4 regions of the Bradyrhizobium sp. 930_D9_N1_4 genome follow, and region 1 is predicted to be linked to each of the others. Evidence: predicted binding sites of a transcription regulator. Region 1 holds the regulator's gene; each other region holds the start of a gene.
The links. Region 1 encodes LexA, which represses DNA repair genes until DNA is damaged. Its sites were predicted from a motif close to TGTTCNNNNTGTGTTCNG; they were not measured.

Region 1 (5,244 bases):
CTCAAAGCGACGGAACGCGATTTCGACCTCGGCATCAGACGCAAACTGCCCAAGGTTGGCTTGTGCAAGCCCCTCAAGAACCGCCGGAAGATGCCCGGGATCGATATCCTCGGGCTCGCCCGCGTTGCCGGTCAAAGCCAGCATCGCGCGCGCAACCTCGTCCTGGCTATCCGCAGGGAGCTGCCGCACGGCCTGGAGCGCCTTTTCGAGCAGTTTCGTCATGGACAGGAAGATAAGCCGAGCCGGCGCCGAAAGGAAGTGTGGCTTCCCACTCCATTGAGAAGCCCGTTTTGCTTCAGCCCCTCCGCTCGGCTAGAACCTTGCCAACCGAATCCTTCGATTTGTTGCGGGAGTTCACCGTGGCCCTGATGCCGGTTTCCGACGCGCTCGCCGCGGTGCTTGCCGGCGTGCAGCCGCTGCCGGAAGAGACGGTCGCTCTCGACCAGGCCTTTCACCGCGTGCTCGCACGCGACGTTGCTGCACGACGCACGCAGCCGCCGCAGGCGATGTCGGCGATGGACGGCTATGCGGTGCGCACCGTCGACGCGGCGAAAGTCGATGCCACGCTCACCGTGATCGGCGAGGTCGCGGCAGGCCGGCCGTTCGCGGGATCGGTCGGCGCCGGCGAAGCCGTGCGGATCTTCACCGGCGGCGTCGTCCCCGATGGCGCTGATGCGGTCGTGATCCAGGAGGACACGGTCGCCGACGGCAAGCGCATCACGATCAAGGAAGCGGCGCTGACGGGGCGGCACATCCGCCCAGCCGGCGTCGATTTTCGCGAGGGCGATGTGCTCCTGCGCAAGGGAATCCGGTTGACCGAGCGAGACCTCGCCCTCGCTGCCGGCATGAATTACCCGCTGTTGCCCGTCTGCCGCCGTCCGAAGGTCGCGATCCTCGCCACCGGCGATGAATTGGTGATGCCGGGCACCACGCCCGGCCATGGCCAGATCGTCTATTCCAACGGCTACGCACTGCACGCGCTCGCCCGCAGCGAGGGCGCGGACACCGTCGATCTCGGAATTGCCGCCGACACCCTGGAAGCCACCAGCGCGGGCATCCGCCGCGCGCGGGAGAGCGGCGCCGACATCCTGATCACGACCGGCGGCGCCTCGGTCGGCGACCATGATCTGGTGCAGCAGGCGCTCAGGGACGAAGGTATCTCCATGGCGTTCTGGAAGATCGCGATGCGGCCGGGCAAGCCGATGATGAATGGGCAACTCGGTCCGATGCGCGTGATCGGCCTCCCCGGCAATCCCGTATCATCCTACGTTTGCGGCTTCCTGTTCATGGTTCCGCTGATTCGCGCGCTCGCGGGCCGTTCGACGATTCATCATCGCCGCGAACGCGCCGTGCTCGGCGGCGATGTCGGCGCCAATGACCAGCGCGAGGATTACCTGCGCGCGCGCCTCGCGTGGCGCGACGACGGTGCGCTGATCGCCCTTCCGGTCAATCACCAGGATTCTTCGCTGCTTGCGAATCTCGCTGCGGCACAGGCACTTCTCGTGCGCGCACCGTTCGCGCCGAAGGCCGAGCAAGGCTCGCCTTGCGAGGTGTTGCGACTGCCCGTCTGATCGCGTCGTTCGCATGCGTTCCGCGAACTTTGTCGCGTTCACGGTAAATTAAGCAGTTGCGGAACATGTATCGAACATATAGTGTCCGTTCATGATTTGTTTCGAGCATGTAGCGGCTTATCGCTGAATTCAGCGTCTCGGAATCGAACGACATCAACCGGGGGATTTTGGTCGAGATGTTAACGCGCAAACAATACGAGCTCCTGCGGTTCATCAGCGAGCGGCTGAAGGAAAGCGGCGTGCCGCCCTCCTTCGACGAGATGAAGGACGCGCTCGACCTGCGCTCCAAGTCGGGCATCCATCGCCTGATCACCGCACTCGAGGAGCGCGGCTTCATCCGTCGCCTGCCCAACCGTGCCCGCGCCATCGAGGTGATCAAGCTGCCCGAGCTTCAGGCCGCTGCCGGCAACCGCCGCGGCTTCACGCCGAGCGTCATCGAGGGCAATCTCGGCAAGGTGCGCACGACCTCCAGCCCGTCCGCCGACGAGGGCGAGCGCCCCGTCGCGGTGCCCGTGATGGGCCGGATCGCGGCAGGTACGCCGATCGAGGCGTTGCAGACCCGCAGCCACACCATCAGCGTCCCGCCCGACATGCTCGGCTCGGGCGAGCATTACGCGCTCGAAGTGCGCGGCGATTCCATGGTGGAAGCCGGCATCCTCGACGGCGACATGGCGCTGATCCAGCGCAACGAGAGCGCCGATACCGGCGACATCGTGGTGGCGCTGATCGACGACGAGGAAGCGACCCTGAAGCGCTTCCGCCGCCGCGGCGCCTCCATCGCGCTCGAGCCCGCCAACGCGGCCTATGAGGTGCGCATCCTGCCGCCCAACCGGGTCAAGATACAGGGCAAGCTGATCGGGCTGTATCGCAAGTACTGATCTCGAAAGCGCTTGGCCCACCCGCGCTCACGCGATCCACGATCGCGATCAACAATTGGAGCGGACGATTGTCCGCTCCCGCTGGATAGTCTTTCTAGTTTCGCGCAGATTATCCGGCCTCTCCTCCAGCGCTAGATCCTCGGCACGCCCGCGCGAAGCAGCATCGCTTCGCAGGCTTTAAGGTCTCGAGGAGAAATCATGCGCAAGATCATCTTCAGGACAGTCGCGGCGGCGCTGGTCGCAGCATCAGCGTCGCAAGCCGTCGCCACGCCATCGCGGCACCATGTCCGCAAGGAGACGGCGATGCGCACACAGGTTCGCAACGCCCACGATGCCGCCGCGCAGCCATCGCAGCCGGGCTGGCCATATTCGGGCTGGTCGGCACCTGCGGGGCGCTGAGACGCGACTCTCGCATGCGTGTGAGCGGGCCTTGTTCCCAGTGACCTCGATAATGTGATCGCGGCTGCGGCGGCGAGCCGCAGATTTGCCTACAACCGGGCAGACGCTTCGATGCTTCCACTCTGATGGAGGCCTGCGCCTCGAGAGGAGACGCGGGTCGCTATCCCGGAATGAGGAGCACCCCCGATGTGTGACTACAGCCTGCACGCCATCGCATCGCGTCCCGCAGAGGTCGGCGAGACCATCGTCTCGACGAACTTCCGCGGCACCTCGACGCGCGGCTTTGCCTCCGCAGCCGATCCGACGATCGCCGTCTGCCTGCTGCCGGGAACGGAGCTCGCCTTCGCCGACAACGTCCGCTACGACAATCGCTGGATCTGGACACGCACGATCAACTCGCGTGTCGGCAAGTTCGGCAAGATCGATCCGCACATCCCCGACCGCCATCATGACGCAATCGAATTTCCCGACGGCAAATATGTGCTGGTGACGCAGCTCGTCGAGGGCCAGCGCGCGACCGTGCTGCAACTGCCGGTGACCCTGCCGACCGGTGAGCGCGAGCACAAACCGCAGATCATCTCCGACGGCCGGCCAACGACCCCGCGCCTGCCGATCGGCTGAGACAGCATCTCCGGCCGAGAGGTCGGGGTGAGGATTGAAATCGCCATCGCCGGCCGAGGCCGGCGAGATGGTGGCACTTGTGTCCCGCGAAACCCCATGGGGCGGGCCACGCCGACACAGCTCCCGCCGCACGAAGTTTGCGCTGTCCTGCCTGAATTTTGAACGTCCGTTTCGCAAGCAAATAGCCGATGCTGGTCGGGCTTGAGGCGGCGGACACGTTCGATGAAAACCTTCATTCGCGTCGTTGAACTCTGGGTGCCCGACCGGACGCGCATGCGGCTGGAATTCGGTGGCGGCCTCTACGGCGACGAGGGCCTCTCCGCCTTCAAGACCATGAGCGAGACTCTGCGCTTCGGATATGACGAGGGCCTTCCCGGCAAGGCCTGGGCAAGCGGCCACCCCGTGATCCTCACCAAATTCGCCAACTCCTATTTCAAGCGAACCGATCAGGCGCTCGCGGCTGGCCTCACCTGCGGCGTGGCCGTGCCGCTGTTTGCCGGCGAATTCCTGCAGGCCGTCATGGTGCTGTTCTGCGGCGACGACGAGGCCCATGTCGGCGCGATCGAGCTCTGGCACAACGACGCCGAAATCTCCCACGAGATGGGACTCGTCGACGGCTATTACGGCGCGGCGGAGATGTTCGAATTCAACTCCCGCCACACCAAATTTCCGCGCGGCTTCGGCCTGCCCGGCCGCACCTGGAAAGCCGGCCTGCCGCTGATCATCAGGGACCTGCACGACGCCAAGAGCTTTCTGCGCTGGGAGGACGCCGCCAAGATCGGCATCAATCTCGGCGTCGGCGTCCCCTACCGGACCGGCAATGACCACACTTGGGTGCTAACCTTCCTGTCGGCGCAGGCAACCCCGATCGCACGACGCTTCGAGATCTGGGTCCCGAACGAGGCTCGTTCGGCATTGATCTTTCGCGCCGGCGATTGCAGCGCGCAGACCGACCTCGCCGCGCTCTACGAAACGAAATCGATTGCCAAAGGCGAAGGCAGCATCGGCGGGGCCTGGGTCACCGGCATGCCCGCGCTCAACGAGGACCTCGCGCATGACGGCTCGATCGCAGGCTCCGAGGCCCGCGCGGCCGGCTTGAGCCGGATGGTGGCCCTGCCGGTGATCGGGAGCACAGGGCTCGACGCCATGCTGGTCTGGTACCTGTAGCAGGTCCGCTCAATCCTCAGCCTGCAAGTCGGCTTCCGATGGCGTCGCGTCCCTGCTGCGAGGCGCAGCCGTCTTCGGTGTAAGGCTTCCGTCGAAATCCGCTTCGCCTGCGATCGCCGGCGACCACGGACGGTCGGTGCCTCTGGCTTTCACCGCCTGGACCGCAAAGCCGTCGCCGCGCCGTGTCAGCGCGAGCGCGCCTTGGGCAGCGAGACGTGGACGATCGACCACCATCGCCGCGCAATCCGGCGGCGCGGGCCGCGCCGTCACCACCAGCGCGGCACGGCTGCAATCATCCGCCAGGGAATCGATGCGCAAGGCCAGCGCGACCAGGCGGCCGTCGGCGAGCGGCGTCACGCAGCCGGCCTCGTCGCACGACACACCATGGGCCAGCGAGGCGCTGCCGGCGTCGCGCGGATCGGCGTCCGCAGCCAGCCACTCCTTCAGCAGAAAGCTGTCCTTGCCGGCCCTGATCAGATGCAGGCGCCCGTCCTCGCCACGCACCGCCACGCTCTGGCCGTCCCCGGCGATCAGGACGTCGGGCTGCCGCACTGATAGCCCCCAGGCGATCGCAGCCAGCAGCACCAGCGCGCCGGACCATCGCAGCG
Region 2 (5,244 bases), 800 kb from region 1:
CTGTGCGACATCACCGGCTATGACGCGATCTCGCTGCAACCGAATTCGGGCGCGCAGGGCGAATATGCCGGCCTGCTCGCGATCCGCGGCTATCACGCGGCACGCGGCGAGACGCACCGGAAAATCTGCCTGATCCCCTCCTCCGCCCACGGCACCAACCCGGCCTCGGCCGCGATGGTCGGCATGGACGTGGTGGTGGTCGCCTGTGAAAAGAACGGCGACGTCGACGTCAATGATCTCCGCGCCAAGGCGGAAAAGCACTCGGCCAATCTCGCCGCTGTCATGATCACCTATCCCTCGACGCATGGCGTGTTCGAGGAGCACATCCGCGAGATCTGCGACATCGTCCATGGCCATGGCGGCCAGGTGTATCTGGACGGCGCCAATCTCAACGCGCAGGTCGGCCTTAGCAGGCCCGGCGATTACGGCGCCGATGTCAGCCACCTCAACCTGCACAAGACCTTCTGCATCCCGCATGGCGGCGGCGGCCCCGGCATGGGCCCGATCGGCGTCAAGGCGCATCTCGCGCCGTTCCTGCCCGGTCACCCCGCGACGCAAGGCGATGCGCCGGTCGGTCCGGTCTCGGCCGCACCGTTCGGCTCGGCCTCGATCCTGACCATCTCCTACATCTACATCCTGATGATGGGCGGCGAAGGCTTGAAGCGCGCCACCGAGATCGCGATCCTCAACGCCAACTACATCGCCGCGCGCCTCGATGCGCATTTCCCGGTGCTCTACAAGAACGCCAGGGGACGCGTCGCGCATGAGTGCATCGTCGATCCCCGCGCGCTGAAGACGACGTCAGGCGTTACGGTGGACGACATCGCAAAACGCCTGATCGATTACGGCTTCCACGCGCCGACCATGAGCTTCCCGGTGCCGGGCACGCTGATGATCGAGCCGACCGAATCCGAATCGAAGGCGGAGCTGGACCGATTCTGCGACGCCATGATCGCGATCCGCAAGGAGATCGCCGAGGTCGAGGCCGGCCGCTTCAAGATCGAGGCCTCGCCTCTGCGCCACGCCCCGCACACCGTGCACGACATCGCCGATGACGACTGGGCGCGCGCCTACACCCGCAGCGAAGGCTGCTTCCCCGCCGGCACCTCGCGCACCGACAAATACTGGTGCCCGGTGGGCCGCGTCGACAACGTCTATGGCGACCGCAATCTGGTGTGCTCGTGCCCGCCGGTGAGCGATTACGCAGAAGCCGCGGAGTAGGCCCCAACGGAGGTCTCGTAGGGTGGGCAAAGCGACTTGTCCGCCGAAGCTCGCAGAGCGAAGGCGGAAGCGTGCCCACCACCTTTGCATGACGTGACAGATCGTGGGCACGGCGCTTGCGCGCCTTTGCCCACCCTACGGCACTAGTCGTCAGGCCAAAGCATCAGGCTTCCCGACCGAGCCACAAGGCTCTGGCAATGGGTGCCTGCGAGCGTGAGTGCCCAGGCTTGGGATTCATCGATCTTTCCCTGGAGTTCCGCGGGCGCGCTCGCTTGCCAGCGCCCCCTTTCGCGTCCCAGCGGCAAGGCCTCGGTCTCCGAAGCAATTCCAACGAAGGGCAAGATATCGGAATCGTCTTCAAGACGGGCCTCGAAGCTGTGCCTTGCGATTGCTCTGGCACCTTCTATCGGAGACACGCCTCCAGAAAGTATGCTTTTCGCCGCCTCAATAATGATCCGGCGAGCGGCAATGACCGCGGATTGATTCAAACTCACAACGATCCCGGGCTCAACAACTGATCCGATATCCCTTGTACCCCAAAACGAAACGGGCACTGACGACGTCGGCAACTCAACGTCCTCAGCGCCCGCTCCTCGCGAAAAACTCTTCGCGTTAAAGTTTACTCGTCCCCCGGCTCCTCACCGTCGGCGTCGCTCTCGGGCGTGCCGGCCAGAATCTGCTCGGAGATCAGGCCGGAGTTCTGGCGGATCGAGGTCTCGATCTTGGCGGTGATGTCGGGGTTGGCCTTCAGGAACGCTTTCGAGTTCTCGCGGCCCTGGCCGAGGCGCTGGCTGTCATAGGAGAACCAGGCGCCGGATTTCTCGACGATGCCGGCTTTGACACCGAGATCGAGGATCTCGCCCATCTTGGAGACGCCCTCGCCGTACATGATGTCGAACTCGACCTGCTTGAAGGGCGGCGCCAGCTTGTTCTTCACCACCTTGACGCGGGTGGTGTTGCCGACCACTTCGTCGCGCTCCTTGATCGCGCCGATGCGGCGGATGTCGAGGCGGACGGAGGCGTAGAACTTCAGCGCGTTGCCGCCGGTCGTGGTTTCCGGCGAGCCGTACATCACACCGATCTTCATGCGGATCTGGTTGATGAAGATCACCATGGTATTGGACTTGTTGATCGAGGCCGTCAGCTTGCGCAGCGCCTGACTCATCAGACGGGCCTGGAGGCCCGGCAGCGCATCGCCCATTTCGCCTTCGAGCTCGGCCTTCGGCACCAGCGCCGCGACCGAATCGACCACCAGAACGTCGACCGCCCCCGAACGCACCAGCGTGTCGCAGATTTCCAGCGCCTGCTCGCCGGTGTCGGGCTGCGAGATCAGGAGTTCGTCGATGTTGACGCCCAGCTTGCGGGCATAGACCGGGTCGAGCGCATGCTCGGCGTCGATGAAGGCGCAGATGCCGCCCTTCTTCTGCGCTTCCGCCACCGTGTGCAGCGCCAGCGTGGTCTTGCCCGAGGATTCCGGCCCGTAGATTTCCACGACGCGCCCCTTTGGCAGGCCGCCGATCCCGAGCGCGATATCAAGCCCCAGCGAGCCCGACGAGACCGCCTCGACATCCATCGAGCGGTCGTTCTTGCCGAGCTTCATCACCGAGCCCTTGCCGAACTGGCGCTCGATCTGGGAGAGCGCGGCGGCCAGGGCTTTACTCTTGTCCATGGAAGATCCTTCGACGATACGCAGGGCAGAGGTGGACATTGGGTCGTGCTCCTTATGGCGAGGATTCGGGTGCGGGACAAACGATTGGCAGGGCGGCTCGTCGATAAAAACAATGTACCCTATATGTTCTCTGTTCGCAATATGTTCTTTACGGCGACGAGTGGGCCTTTCACCCCCTGGTGGCTTTTGATTTTCGCAGCGGCCTAAGTTCACTTTGGCGCATTGGAACCTTTTTGCTTGCTCCGCGTCGGGTCAAGGGCTGCCGGGGGGAGCATTTTTTGTGTCAGAACAGCTATCGCTTGCGATTCTCGTCGTGGAAGACGAACAACTGATTTGGGCAATCGTTGAAGACGCTCTTGTTGACGGCGGCTTTGAAGCGGAGGTCGCAGCCTCAGGCGAGGAAGCCGTTACATTGCTACAGGGCACCAACAGCAAATATCGCGCGCTCGTCACCGACATTAACTTGGCCGGCACCGTGGACGGCTGGGAGGTAGCAAGATGCGCCAGAGCCATCGACCCTAATTTCCCCGTTGTCTACATGTCAGGGGGCAGCGCCAACCAATGGCCGGTACACGGGGTTCCCAATAGCCTTCTCCTCGCCAAGCCATTTGCGCCGGCACAGTTGGTGACAGCCATTTCCAATCTGCTGAACGCAACCCCCATTCCTCCGACAGAGTAAGGCCGCCCTCAGTGGGCGGCCTCTTTCTTATTCCAGGGCGGCATCAAGCCCGGCTTTCCCGGGCTCTTTTTGGGGCTTCTTGTCGTCCTTCTTTTCGTCGTCCTTCACCTTAAAGCTTCTATTCGGGTACCATTCCTTCAGGCCCCAAGTGCCGCGCCCCTACGCCAATCCCGAAGTCGCCGCGCGCAAGTGGATCGAGATTGCCGCTGGCATCGAACCGACTAAGGATGGCCGCAAATTCATCGAGAAGATCAATGCGCCGTTCCTGTTCACGCTGAAGGCAAAGGGAAGCGAGCGATGCGAAGCGCCGCGACCGCTTCAGGTCGCAAAACCGCAGAGTAAGGTCGCCGCGAGGCGGCTCATTGGCCGCTGCCTCTCTTCTCTAGCGATGAAACCTAAGCTTGGGCCCGCGCTTGTAAGATAATGCAGCGAGTTCATTTGGTTCGTGTGATGACTGACAGCGGCGAGCGGCAAATTTGGCTCGCAGCAACCGGTCGTGACGAAGCCGTTGACCGCGTACTGGACGTCATTCCCGAGGGTTGGAGCGCCAGCCTGATACAACGCGAACTTAGCGCCGATGATGCTGCAGCGTTGAACTTGAATCCTGGAGAGGTTCGGCAACACCGTGTGTCCTGATCTGGCTTCCTGATCGAGTTCAGCCGGGCCGTCGCCTTTGGCCTCCCTGGGATAAAGGGTGATGCACCGTTTGCGACAATGTCGAGGGCTTCAAGACAGTGTTCGACAAGGACGGCTGGACGGTTCACGGAGGGCTCGTTGCGTTCTGCGGGGCGTCTCTGGTCTGGTCAAATCGTCGCAAAGCTCGCTCGCGCTTTGTTGCGTTGCGCCGGTTCTTTTCGATTGACGCATTCCAAGCTCGCATTTCCTGCTCGTTGAATGATCTTTGTCTCTCGGCTTCACGCTGCAGAGTTGCCGTCACGTTGGCTTGCGTTCGCGCACTCTTCCATACGAAGTAAATCGCTAGCCCCACGCAGGCATAGAAAGGAACCATAACGACCAGCGCCCAAAAGAGGCCGACCATAAAAGCGGCAAATAACAGCACGCCAAGAACAAGCGCTATCGCAACATGCATCGAACTCTCCCAGAGGACCCGCACTACTGGGGCTCGGTTGGCTTGTCTCGCTCGTGGCTTTCGGCCTCGGCGGCTGCGCACGCGTCCATGCCATGGCACTTGCTGAAGTAATATCGGGCGCTTGCCCCTACTGACACGGTGAGCGCCACGATCAGGAGTACAAAGATCCACCGTCGATTAAACATCAGCATCCTTCGATCTGCGGGGTTGAGGTCAACGCGCCGACAAGCGAGTGGTCCCCTCAAGAAAGTTGATTTTGCTTCCGATTCTCCCCAGCGGACTGCAGTCGCACAAAATGCCGCCCAGGTGTAGTTGCAGCCAAATGCGCTCAACCGCGAGCTGCCAGCCCGGTGTGTCAAACTCGCGAGGAACAAGTCGCGCTGCATTCGATTGTTCACACTGCAGCCCCTGCACTTCAGCGCGATATGATGGCCGTTCGGTTTTGCCGCGCGGGCTTTCAGTTTGGAGCCCAAAATGAACGTTCAACGTTTACGTCATGCGCTTGCGATGATCGTGGTTTGCGCCTGCGTCGAACCTGCATTGGCGCAGACTCCAAATCCCGAGTTGGAAGCATGCCGAACAACA
Region 3 (5,244 bases), 1.8 Mb from region 1:
TGCGGATCGGTTGCGGCATTGGCGATCATGGCGCCGGTCATGCGCTCGGCATCCTCGATCAAGGGTTTAATGATCGAAGCCTCGGGCAGGTTCCTCCAGTATTTCTTCGGCATCTCCGTCTGCATCGCCTTCACCTTCAGCCGCGCCGGATTGAAGATGCTGGCGTAATAACGCCGCCAGGTTTCCTCGAGCCGGTCTTCACCCGGCGCCTCGTTCTTGCTGACGCCCGGCGTGAACGAGAGCGCGTGGCCGTCCCAATGCGCGCAGAGGTCCGGCGTCAGGATCGACCACGGCATATCGGCAAAACGTTTGGCGAAGAACGGCGCGGCGAGCTCGACGATGTGATGCTCCGGCTCGAACCAGGCGACGTAATGCGCTGCGCGCTCGCGGCCGATCTCGCGGAAGCGCACGAAGGCATGCATCTTGTGCTCGTCGCGATGAACCGCTCTGGCCATGGCCGTGATCTGCGCGACGTCAGGATCGGTCGCGACCTCGATGAGATCGTGATTGTCCTTCAGTCGAAACAGCAGGCGATAGAGGATCGCAAAGCGCTCGCGGTCGCGATGCAGGATCGCAGCCTTGGCGAGGTCGACGAATTTCGCCGAGACGCTGAAGGTGCCATCGTTCACTTCAAGTATCGGAGACGGCGCGGATGGCGCGAACAAATCGGCGTCGCCGCCCTGCACGGCCCATGTGACATCGGTGGGCTGCACATGATGCAGCACGAGGCTGCGCGCGGCTTTGCGCCAGCCGTCGAAATCGGTCTCGGTGTCGAGAGTGATGTACTGCATCAGAAGCCAAATCCTAGTTGCGTTGCCTTCGGCTTGAACCGCTCGATCAGCCCGGCTGCATCGAGGCGATGCGGGGTGGGACGGTGATCGCTGAGGACGATGAACGGCAGCGCCTTGTTGCGGGGCACGTGCAGCCGCGCCAGATCCGCCACGCGGATGGTGGTGGTGCGCCGCGTCGCGATGATGCGTTCAACCGCCTTGGTGCCGAAGCCCGGCACGCGCAACAGCTCCTCGCGGCTGGCGCGGTTGACGTCGAGCGGGAAGCGGTCGCGATGGCGCAGCGCCCAGGCGAGCTTTGGATCGATGTCGAGCGGCAGCATCGCGCTGTCGTCGACGATCTCACCGACGTCGAAACCGTAGAACCGCATCAGCCAGTCGGCCTGGTAGAGCCGGTGTTCGCGCAGAAGCGGCGGCTGCACCAGAGGCAAAGCGCGGCTGGCATCGGGAATCGGGCTGAAGGCGGAGTAATAGACGCGCCGCAGTTTGTACGAGCCGTAAAGATTGGAGCTGGTGTGGAGGATGGTGTGGTCGGAGGCGCTATCTGCGCCGACGATCATCTGCGTGCTTTGCCCGGCGGGCGCGAAGCGCTGCGGCTTTGCTTTCGTCTTCGCGGCGCGGCCTTCCTCGGCCTCGTCGAGCTTCAGCCGCAGCCGGCCCATGGTGCGGCGGATCGCGCGCACGTCCTTCTCCGGCGCGAATTGTTGCAGGCTCGTCTCGTCCGGCATCTCGATGTTGATGGAGAGACGGTCGGCATATTTGCCAGCCTCCGTAATCAGCGCATCGTCTGCCTCCGGAATGGTTTTCAGGTGGATGTAGCCGCGGAAGTGATGTTCCTCGCGCAGCTTGCGCGCGACGCTGACCACCTGCTCCATGGTGTAATCAGGGTTGCGGATGATGCCGGAGGAGAGGAACAGACCTTCGATGTAATTGCGCCGGTAGAAGTCGAGCGTCAGCTTGACGATCTCGTCGACGGTGAAACGGGCGCGCGGCACGTTGGACGAGGCGCGGTTGACGCAATAGAGGCAATCGTAATTGCAGGCGTTGGTCAGCAGCACCTTGAGCAGCGAGATGCAGCGTCCGTCCGGTGCGTAGGAATGGCATATGCCCATGCCCGGCGCGGTCGAGCCCATGCCCTTGCCGTCGCTGGAATCCCGCTTCTCGGTGCCGCTGGAGGCGCACGACGCGTCGTATTTGGCGGCGTCCGCGAGAATTTCCAGCTTGCGTTGCACGTCCATTGTTGAATCCCTTTGATTACGCTCATGAATCCGAAAGTCCGCCAATTCGATTGACTCACGGGTCGCCGTTAGCTTTATATTAGAACATATCATGAACAAATGAGCCAGCCGTTGGTTCTCTTTTTGAGAGCCACCGGCAATCACCCCTGAAGGAGCGGCGAGCATGAGCGGCGCACGAGCCAGCGCGCTTGCGACCTTGCGCGGCCAGATCGAGCGCATCGAGACGGCAGAGATCGTGCATCAGCAGGGTCGCGTCGCGCTCGGCCACCCCGAGGTGGACTGTGCCCTGAAGGGCGGGCTCGCCCGCGCGGTGATCCACGAGGTGTTTTGCGAAGGGCGTCAGGGCGCGGCCGCGACGGGTTTTGTCATGGGCCTCGCGGGACGCATCTCGGTGCAGCGGCCGCTATTGTGGGTGCGACAGGATTTTTCGGAAATTGAAACCGGCGCGCTGTCGATGAGCGGGCTTGCCGAGATCGGCCTCGATCCGCGCCGCGTGGTGATGGTGCGTGCGGCCGACGTCGAGAGCGCGCTGCGCAGCTCGGCCGACGCGCTCGCCTGCGATGCGCTCGGTGCCGTCGTGCTCGAGCTCTGGGGCGATGTCAGGCAGTTCGATCTCGTCGCGAGCCGCAAGCTGACGCTGGCCGCGCAATCGTCCGGCGTCACCGGCCTGATGCTGCGGATGGCCGCGCAACCTTTGCCCTCGACCGCGGAGACGCGATGGATGCTGCGCGCCGCGCATTCGCCGCCGGGCTCAGCATGGAGTGCCTGGGGCGCGCCGCGCTTCGATGCCGAGCTGTTGCGCAATCGTCATGGCCCGTGCGGCCGGTGGATCATGGAATGGAAATGTGATGAGTGCCAGTTCTCTGAACCGACGGCGTATCCTCAGCCTGTGGCTGCCGCGCCTGCCCATCGACCGGATCCAGCGTTTCTTCAACAGCGCCGGGCTGGGTAAGAATCATAATGATCCCTGCATTGTCGTCATCAAGGACACCAATGCGCTGGTGATCCATGCGCTCGACGAAACCGCCGAACGTTTAGGTCTGCATATCGGTCAGCCGCTCGCCAATGCCCGGGCGATGTGTCCGGACTTGAAGGTGTTCGACGCCGATGTCGTGGCCGATGCGAAGACGCTCAGCGACATCGCCGACTGGTGCGACCGCTTCACGCCGCTGGTGGCACTCGATGCGCCGCACGGGCTGTTTCTCGACATCACCGGCTGCGCGCATCTGTTTGGCGGCGAAGCCGCGCTGTTGCAGACGCTGGTCCGTGCGCTGGCCCGGCAAGGCTTTGCCGTCAGTGCGGCGATCGCGGGAACCTCGGTCTGCGCGCGGACGCTGACGCGGCAGACATCAGGCATCATCGTCGCCGATGGCGGAGAGGCGGCGGCCATCGACCGGTTTCCGGTGTCCGCGCTCGGTGCGGGGGAGGCCATCACCACTGGCCTCCGCCGCGCCGGGCTGAAGACCATCGGCGATGTTGCCTCGCGCGCGCCGAGCGAAATTACGGCGCGGTTCGGTGCGCGGTTCTCCACGCTGCTTGCGCATGCGCTGGGGCAGGGCGATGCGCCGATCAACCCGCGGAAACCGCTGCCGGACTACATCGTGGAGAAACGTTTCGCCGAGCCGATCGCGACCGACACCATGATCGCGATGACGCTGTCGCGGCTGGCCGATACGTTGATCGTCTCGATGGAGAAGCAGGGCAAGGGCGCGCGGCGGCTGGAGGCCGCTTTCTTCCGCACCGACGGCGCGGTGCGCGCGATCATGGTCGAGACCGGACGTCCGGTGACGCGCAGCGCCGTGATCGACCGTCTGTTCCGCGAGCGGCTCGATGCGCTCGCCGATCCCCTCGACCCCGGTTTCGGCTTCGACATGGTGCGGCTGTCGGCAAGCCGGACCGAGATCGTGGTGCAGGAGCAGCGCGACCTTGACGCCCATGTCCATGACAATGACGAGCTTTCTTTACTGATCGACCGCATTGCCGCGCGCATCGGGGGAAAGCGCGTCGTCGTGCACCTGCCTGAGGATACCCACATCCCCGAATGTGCAGTGCTGGCGGCGCCCGCGCAGCATCATCTCGCCGCCGCCATGCAGGCCGAATGGCCCGCGCGCGCCGAGAGCGAGCCGCCGCTGCGTCCCTTAAGGCTGTTCGACAAGCCGGAGCCGGTCACCGTGCCGTTTGCGACCGTACCCGACGGTCCGCCGCATCAATTCACCTGGCGCCGCGCAAAACATGCCGTGGTGCGCGTGGAAGGGCCCGAGCGCATCGCGATGGAATGGTGGCGGCAGGACGGCAAGCAATTGACGCGGGACTATTTCCGCATCGAGGATGCCGAGGGCCTGCGCTTCTGGATCTTTCGCGACGGTCTCTACGAGGGCGAGGTGTTCGACGGCGATGGCAAGCCCGCGTCTCCCGGCTGGTACGTGCACGGTCTCTTCGCATGAGCACGCCCGCTTATGCCGAGATTGGCATCACCACGAATTTCTCCTTCCTGCGCGGCGGCTCGGATCCGCGCGCTTACGTGCATCAGGCCAGCAAGCTAGGCATTCCCGTGATCGGCATCGCCGATCACAACACACTGGCCGGTGTGGTGCGGGCCTGGAATGAACTCGACAACAAGGAGGTGCTGAACAAGCCGAAACTGCTGATCGGCGCGCGCATCGTCTTCATCGACGGCACGCCCGACATTCTCGTTTATCCGCGCGACCGCGCCGCCTACGGCCGACTGTGCCAGCTTTTGACCAGAGGCAAGCGTGGCGACGACATCACGCGGATCGAGAAGGGCGAGTGCAAGCTCACTTTCGCGGACCTTCTGGAGTTTGCGGAAGGCCAGCTCCTGGTCCTGACGCTGCCGCATCGCTTCGAGCCTACGCAGGCGCTGGATATTCTGGCAAAGCTGAAAGCGAGCCGCGCGGAGGGCGTATGGCTGGCGGCGAGCCTGGTCTATCGCGGCGACGACCGCCGCCGTCTGGCGCGGCTCGACGATCTCGCCGCAACAGCCAAAGTGCCGCTGCTCGCCACCAACGAGGTGCTCTATCACGATCCCGGCCGCCGTCCGCTTCAGGACGTGCTCACCTGTATCCGGGAAAAGACCACGATCGAAGCGGTCGGACGCAAGCTGGAAGCCAATGCCGAGCGTTTCCTGAAGACGCCCCGCGAGATGTCGCGGCTGTTCCGCGATTTCCCCGAGGCGATCGCGGAGACGATGCGCTTTGTGG
Region 4 (5,244 bases), 100 kb from region 1:
ATATGCTCGAGGCCCTCGATGCGGTCGTGTGGGGCGGCGCCCTCGCTGGCGTTGTTCAGCTTGCGGGCGATGGCCTTGTAGAGCGTGTCGATCAGCAGCGTCGACTTGCCGCCGCCGGAGACGCCGGTGACGGCGGTGAACAGGCCGAGCGGAATTTCCGCCGTGACGTTCTTGAGATTGTTGCCGCGTGCGTTGACCACTTTGATGGTGCGGCGATGGTTCGGCGGGCGCCGCTCCGGCACCTCGACCTCGAGCTCGCCGGTCAGGTATTTGCCGGTCAGCGATTTCGGGTTGCGCATGATCTCGGCGGGCGTGCCCTCGGCGACGATGTTGCCGCCATGCATGCCGGCGCCGGGGCCGATGTCGAGCACGTAATCGGCCAGAAGGATGGCGTCTTCGTCATGCTCGACCACGATCACGGTATTGCCCAGATCGCGCAGCCGCTTGAGGGTGTCGAGCAGGCGCGCATTGTCGCGCTGGTGCAGGCCGATCGAGGGCTCGTCCAGTACGTAGAGCACGCCGGTCAGGCCCGAGCCGATCTGGGAGGCCAGGCGGATGCGCTGGCTCTCGCCGCCGGACAGCGTGCCGGAGGAGCGGGACAGCGTGAGATAGTTGAGGCCGACGTCGAGCAGGAAGGTGAGGCGCTCGCGGATTTCCTTGAGGATGCGGCCGGCGATCTCGTTCTGCTGCGCGTTGAGGGTATCAGGCACGGTCTCGAACCACGCGCCGGCGCCCTTCACGGACATCTCGGAGATCTCGCCGATGTGCTTGCCGCCGATCTTGACGCAGAGCGCCTCGGGCTTGAGCCGGAAGCCGTTGCAGGCGCCGCAGGGCACGTCGTGGAAATATTTCGCCAGCTCCTCGCGCGCCCACTCGCTCTCGGTCTCGCGATAGCGGCGGTTGATGTTGGTGATGACGCCCTCGAACGGCTTCTTGGTGTCGTAGGAGCGCACCCCGTCCTCGTAGGAGAACTTGATCTCGTCCTCGCCGGAGCCGTGGAGGATGGCGTTCTGCGTCTTTTTCGGCAGGTCCTTCCACTTGGTGGTCAGCGTGAACTTGTAGTGCTTGCCGAGCGCGGTCAGCGTCTGCACGTAGTAGGGCGACGACGACTTGGCCCAGGGCGCGATCGCGCCCTTGCCGATGGCGAGCTCCTTGTCGGGGATGACGAGATCCTCGTCGACATGCTGCTCGACGCCGAGGCCGCCGCAGGCGGGGCAGGCGCCGTAGGGGTTGTTGAACGAGAACAGGCGCGGCTCGATCTCGGGGATGGTGAAGCCAGAGACGGGGCAGGCGAACTTTTCCGAGAACAGGATGCGCTCGGGGCCGCTCTTGTCGTGGATCTTTGCGGTCTTCTTCTTTTCCTCGGCCGGCGCTGTGGCCGCCGGCGCGTCGGCGAACTCGACGACGGCAAGGCCCTCGGCGAGCTTCAGCGCGGTCTCGAAGCTTTCGGCGAGGCGCTGGCCGATATCGGCGCGCACCACGATGCGGTCGACCACGACGTCGATGTCGTGTGGGAATTTCTTGTCCAGGGTCGGCGCTTCCGCAAGCTCATGGAAGGTGCCGTCGACCTTGACGCGCTGAAAGCCCTTCTTGAGCCATTCGGCGAGCTCCTTGCGGTACTCGCCCTTGCGGCCGCGCACGACCGGCGCGAGCAGATAGAGGCGGGTGCCTTCCGGCAGCGCCAGCACGCGGTCCACCATCTGCGAGACGGTCTGGCTCTCGATCGGCAAGCCGGTCGCGGGCGAATAGGGTACGCCGACGCGTGCCCAGAGCAGGCGCATGTAGTCGTAGATTTCGGTGACGGTGCCGACGGTCGAGCGCGGGTTTTTCGAGGTCGTCTTCTGCTCGATCGAGATCGCCGGCGAGAGGCCGTCGATCTGGTCGACGTCGGGCTTCTGCATCATCTCCAGGAACTGGCGGGCATAGGCGGATAGCGATTCGACGTAGCGGCGCTGGCCCTCGGCGTAGATGGTGTCGAAGGCGAGCGAGGATTTGCCGGAGCCGGAGAGGCCGGTGAACACCACGAGCTTGTCGCGGGGAATTTCGACGTCGACATTCTTGAGGTTGTGCTCGCGCGCGCCACGGATCGTAATTGCGTGCCGGCTGGAGCCGGCGTTCGGTTGTTGGCGCTTCGCCTTGATCACTTCATCCATCCTGGTGGTCCTCAAGGAATCCCGAGGGCAAATTTCCAAAGGGCGCGCGATCGCGCCAACGTAGAAGGCACGCTTCGCCCGGAACCGGGATCGGCGCCGATGGGGTTGTCAGCGAACGTAGGAAGAACGGGAGTGGATTTCCAGTGGCGTGTGCGAATCGTCAACGGATTGTTGGCGCGCTGGCGGCATCTGGCAGGAGCGGGCAAATCGGAACATGCGAAGGGCCGGCGCGAGGCCGGCCCTTCGTTCGCGTTTGGATGCGGATTTGGGGCAATCCGCGCAGAGACAGGACTTGGAGGTTCCTGCGGAAACTCTGGCTCAATGCTCCGGGTCAGTATTTGGCAACGACCGGGCCGCCCCAGCGGTAATTGATACGAATCAGGCCCATGTCGATGTCCTGGCCGATCCGGTCGGTACGCGGGGCGAAGCCGCCGACGAGGGTTGCGAAGTCGGCGCTGTGATGGCCGAGGAATACGTGGTTGTACTCGCCGCCGACCGACCAGTTTTCGGCAAAGCCCCATTCCACGCCGATGCCGACCGTGTAGCCCCAGCGGGTCTGGTTGACGCTGTTGAACGCCGCCGCTGCGGGCGCGCCCGGAAAGAAGGTGTCGTATTTGCTGTGGGCTACGGCGGCGCCGGCCTTGCCGTAAAGCAACAGGCTGTTGACGGCGTAGCCCATCTGGCCGGTGAAGAGACCGAAGCTGTCGATCCTGGTCTGGTTGGTGATCGGCGCCAACGCCACGCTGACATTGTTGCCCTTGAAGTCGGCCCAGTTGCCCTGGCCCTCGATGCCGAACACCCAGCGCGACTTCTGCCAGCGATAGCCGAGCTGTCCGCCGACCGTGCCACCGCCCGCATTGTGACAGCCTTCGCCGACGGCCGGATCGACCGCAACGCCAAGCGCGCTGGTCACGCCCCAGCAGGCGTGGGCCAGGCCGCCGCCGCCATTGATGCCGACATAGATACCGCTCCAGTCATAGGTGAGGACAGGCGCCACGGGCGCCTTGTAGAGTGGCATATCGGCGGCACCGGCGGGTGCGACCGCGCCGAGTGCGAACAGGCTGACCGCAGCCAGCGCCCAGGAATTTGGTGTCGAGGACTTCAGCGTCCGAGTCTTGAGCGCCAATGTTTTCATTTCACGTCCCCAACGCACCGAGCCAATTCGCGTGGGCGATTTGCGCCCCACGATTCCTTGACGGTCCGGCGCACCCTCGCGCGAAAACAAAAAGGCCGGCGCAAGGCCGGCCTTTCGTAACGCGGATGGCGTTGGAGCTAAGTACTGAACTCAGTACTTGGCGACGATCGGGCCGCCGAAAGTGTAGTTCAGGCGAACCGTGGCCATATCCACGTCCTGCTTGATGCTGTCGCTGCGGGTGGTCACGCCAAGGAAGGTGAAGGTGTCGGTGTGCTTGCCCATGAACAGGTGGTTGTATTCGACCGCGACCGACCAGTTCGGAGCGAAGCCAAACTCGATGCCGGTGCCGACGGTGCCGCCCCAACGCGTGTCGTTCACGGTGTCGAGCGTAACGCCAGCCACCGAGCCATTGAACTTGTTGTGGGTGACGGCCGCGCCGCCCTTCACGTACCAGAGCACGTTATTCCAGGCGTAACCGACCTGGCCGGTGAAGAGGCCGATGGCGTCGATCTTGGTGTTGTTCACCAGCGGCGCGAGAGCGGCCGGGGAGCTGGTATTCGAGCCCTTCAGGTCAGCCCAATCGCCCTGGGCTTCGAGGCCGAACACCCAGCTGGCCGACTGCCAGCGATAGCCGATCTGACCGCCGACGATAGCGCCGGTCGCATTGTGACAGCCCTCGGGCGTGACCGGAATTGCGGCGACGCCGACAGCGGTGAGATCCCAGCAATTATGGCTCGAGCCACCACCGGCGTTGGCGCCGATGTAGAAGCCGGACCAGTTGTAGATCGAGGAGATCGCCACCGGAGCTTTGGTGTAGGGGCGGGCCGCCAGATCAGCGGCCGAAGCCGGAGCGGCGAGAGCGAACAAACAGGCCGAAGCCAACAAAACCTTTTTCATCTTCAACAAATCCCAGTCCCGGTTTCTGATATTGCCTTCCGTGCGGTGGAAGGGCAGCGGACGCGTTGGTCCAACTGCTGACGGTCTACATCAATAAAGCTGCAAGTTGTGTCGCTCAAAAGTCACAGCAACCACAAAATGTAACAATGCCTGACCCATTGTTGCTCCTGCACACATGAAAACGAAAAAGGCCGGCGCGAGGCCGGCCTTTGATCTTAATGAGATATCAGAGGGATATCAGTACCTCGTGGGCGCGCCCCAGTTGAAGTGATAGTTCACACCGGCCTTGACCGTGTGCACGGTATCATTCCACTCGGAGCGATTGGTCGCTACGGGGCTGTACTGAATGGCGCTGTTGCCGAAATCGATATAGTTGTACTCGACCTTTGCGGACCAGTTCGGAGCGAACATGTATTCGGCGCCGGCACCGACGGTCCAACCCCAACGCCAGTCGTTTTGCACGAAGACGTTTCCGGGGATGCCGTCATAGCGATGTTGGATGTCGCCGACCGCCGCACCGCCGCTGACGAACCATAGAGCGGGACCGGTCGAATAGCCGAGGCGGCCCTTGATATCGCCGAAGCTGCGGATCTTCGTGAAGTAGGTGTCGCCAAGGCCGGCATTGATCCCGGCTGAACGGCCGCTGATATCAGACCAGTGGTAATCGCCTTCGATGCCGAACACGACCGGACCCGACTGCCAGTTGTAGCCGAACACGCCGCCGACGAAGCCGCCGGTGATGTCGTAGTCCTGAGAACCAGCGAAGATTGCCGTATTCGGAGCGCCGAAGAAGGTTTCGTCGCTGCGGCCCCAGCCACCGCCGCCCTGAATACCGGCGTAGAAACCGGTCCAGGTATAGATCGGAGCGGGGGGCGCAACCGGCGCCTTCGTATAGGGACGGGCAGCGAGGTCCGCAGCACCGGCCGGAGCCGAGAGCCCCAACGCAACAATTCCAATTGTGCCGAACAGAATTTTCTTCATTGCAGTCTCCCCAGTGTTGTCCGCTTCCGGAGTCCCTGAAGCGGTCATCAGGCGCGACGCCCATATGATCCAAGTCCA

Region 2: a site for LexA is predicted at 3,022-3,039, ahead of recA (recombinase RecA). Genes of this name have one in related genera too.
Region 3: a site for LexA is predicted at 2,107-2,124, ahead of AB7532_RS11220 (putative DNA modification/repair radical SAM protein). Genes of this name have one in related genera too.
Region 4: a site for LexA is predicted at 2,265-2,282, ahead of uvrA (excinuclease ABC subunit UvrA). Genes of this name have one in related genera too.

What each region holds. Positions count from the first base shown of each region.
Region 1 covers NZ_CP197236.1:4,206,291-4,211,534, forward strand. Annotated here, with positions in the region: gene AB7532_RS19790 (hypothetical protein) at 1-222, opposite strand, end outside; gene AB7532_RS19795 (molybdopterin molybdotransferase MoeA) at 360-1,571, shown strand; gene lexA (transcriptional repressor LexA) at 1,748-2,449, shown strand; gene AB7532_RS19805 (hypothetical protein) at 2,648-2,848, shown strand; gene AB7532_RS19810 (hypothetical protein) at 3,035-3,469, shown strand; gene AB7532_RS19815 (GAF domain-containing protein) at 3,692-4,636, shown strand; gene AB7532_RS19820 (ComEC/Rec2 family competence protein) at 4,646-5,244, opposite strand, start outside.
Region 2 covers NZ_CP197236.1:5,010,765-5,016,008, forward strand. Annotated here, with positions in the region: gene gcvP (aminomethyl-transferring glycine dehydrogenase) at 1-1,221, shown strand, start outside; gene recA (recombinase RecA) at 1,841-2,929, opposite strand; gene AB7532_RS23900 (response regulator transcription factor) at 3,171-3,569, shown strand; gene AB7532_RS23905 (hypothetical protein) at 3,718-3,993, shown strand; gene AB7532_RS23910 (hypothetical protein) at 4,330-4,659, opposite strand; gene AB7532_RS23915 (hypothetical protein) at 5,134-5,244, shown strand, end outside.
Region 3 covers NZ_CP197236.1:2,421,105-2,426,348, forward strand. Annotated here, with positions in the region: gene AB7532_RS11215 (UdgX family uracil-DNA binding protein) at 1-791, opposite strand, end outside; gene AB7532_RS11220 (putative DNA modification/repair radical SAM protein) at 791-2,026, opposite strand; gene AB7532_RS11225 (ImuA family protein) at 2,190-2,978, shown strand; gene AB7532_RS11230 (Y-family DNA polymerase) at 2,875-4,470, shown strand; gene AB7532_RS11235 (error-prone DNA polymerase) at 4,467-5,244, shown strand, end outside.
Region 4 covers NZ_CP197236.1:4,103,565-4,108,808, reverse strand. Annotated here, with positions in the region: gene uvrA (excinuclease ABC subunit UvrA) at 1-2,153, opposite strand, end outside; gene AB7532_RS19325 (outer membrane protein) at 2,485-3,288, opposite strand; gene AB7532_RS19320 (outer membrane protein) at 3,439-4,185, opposite strand; gene AB7532_RS19315 (outer membrane protein) at 4,423-5,166, opposite strand.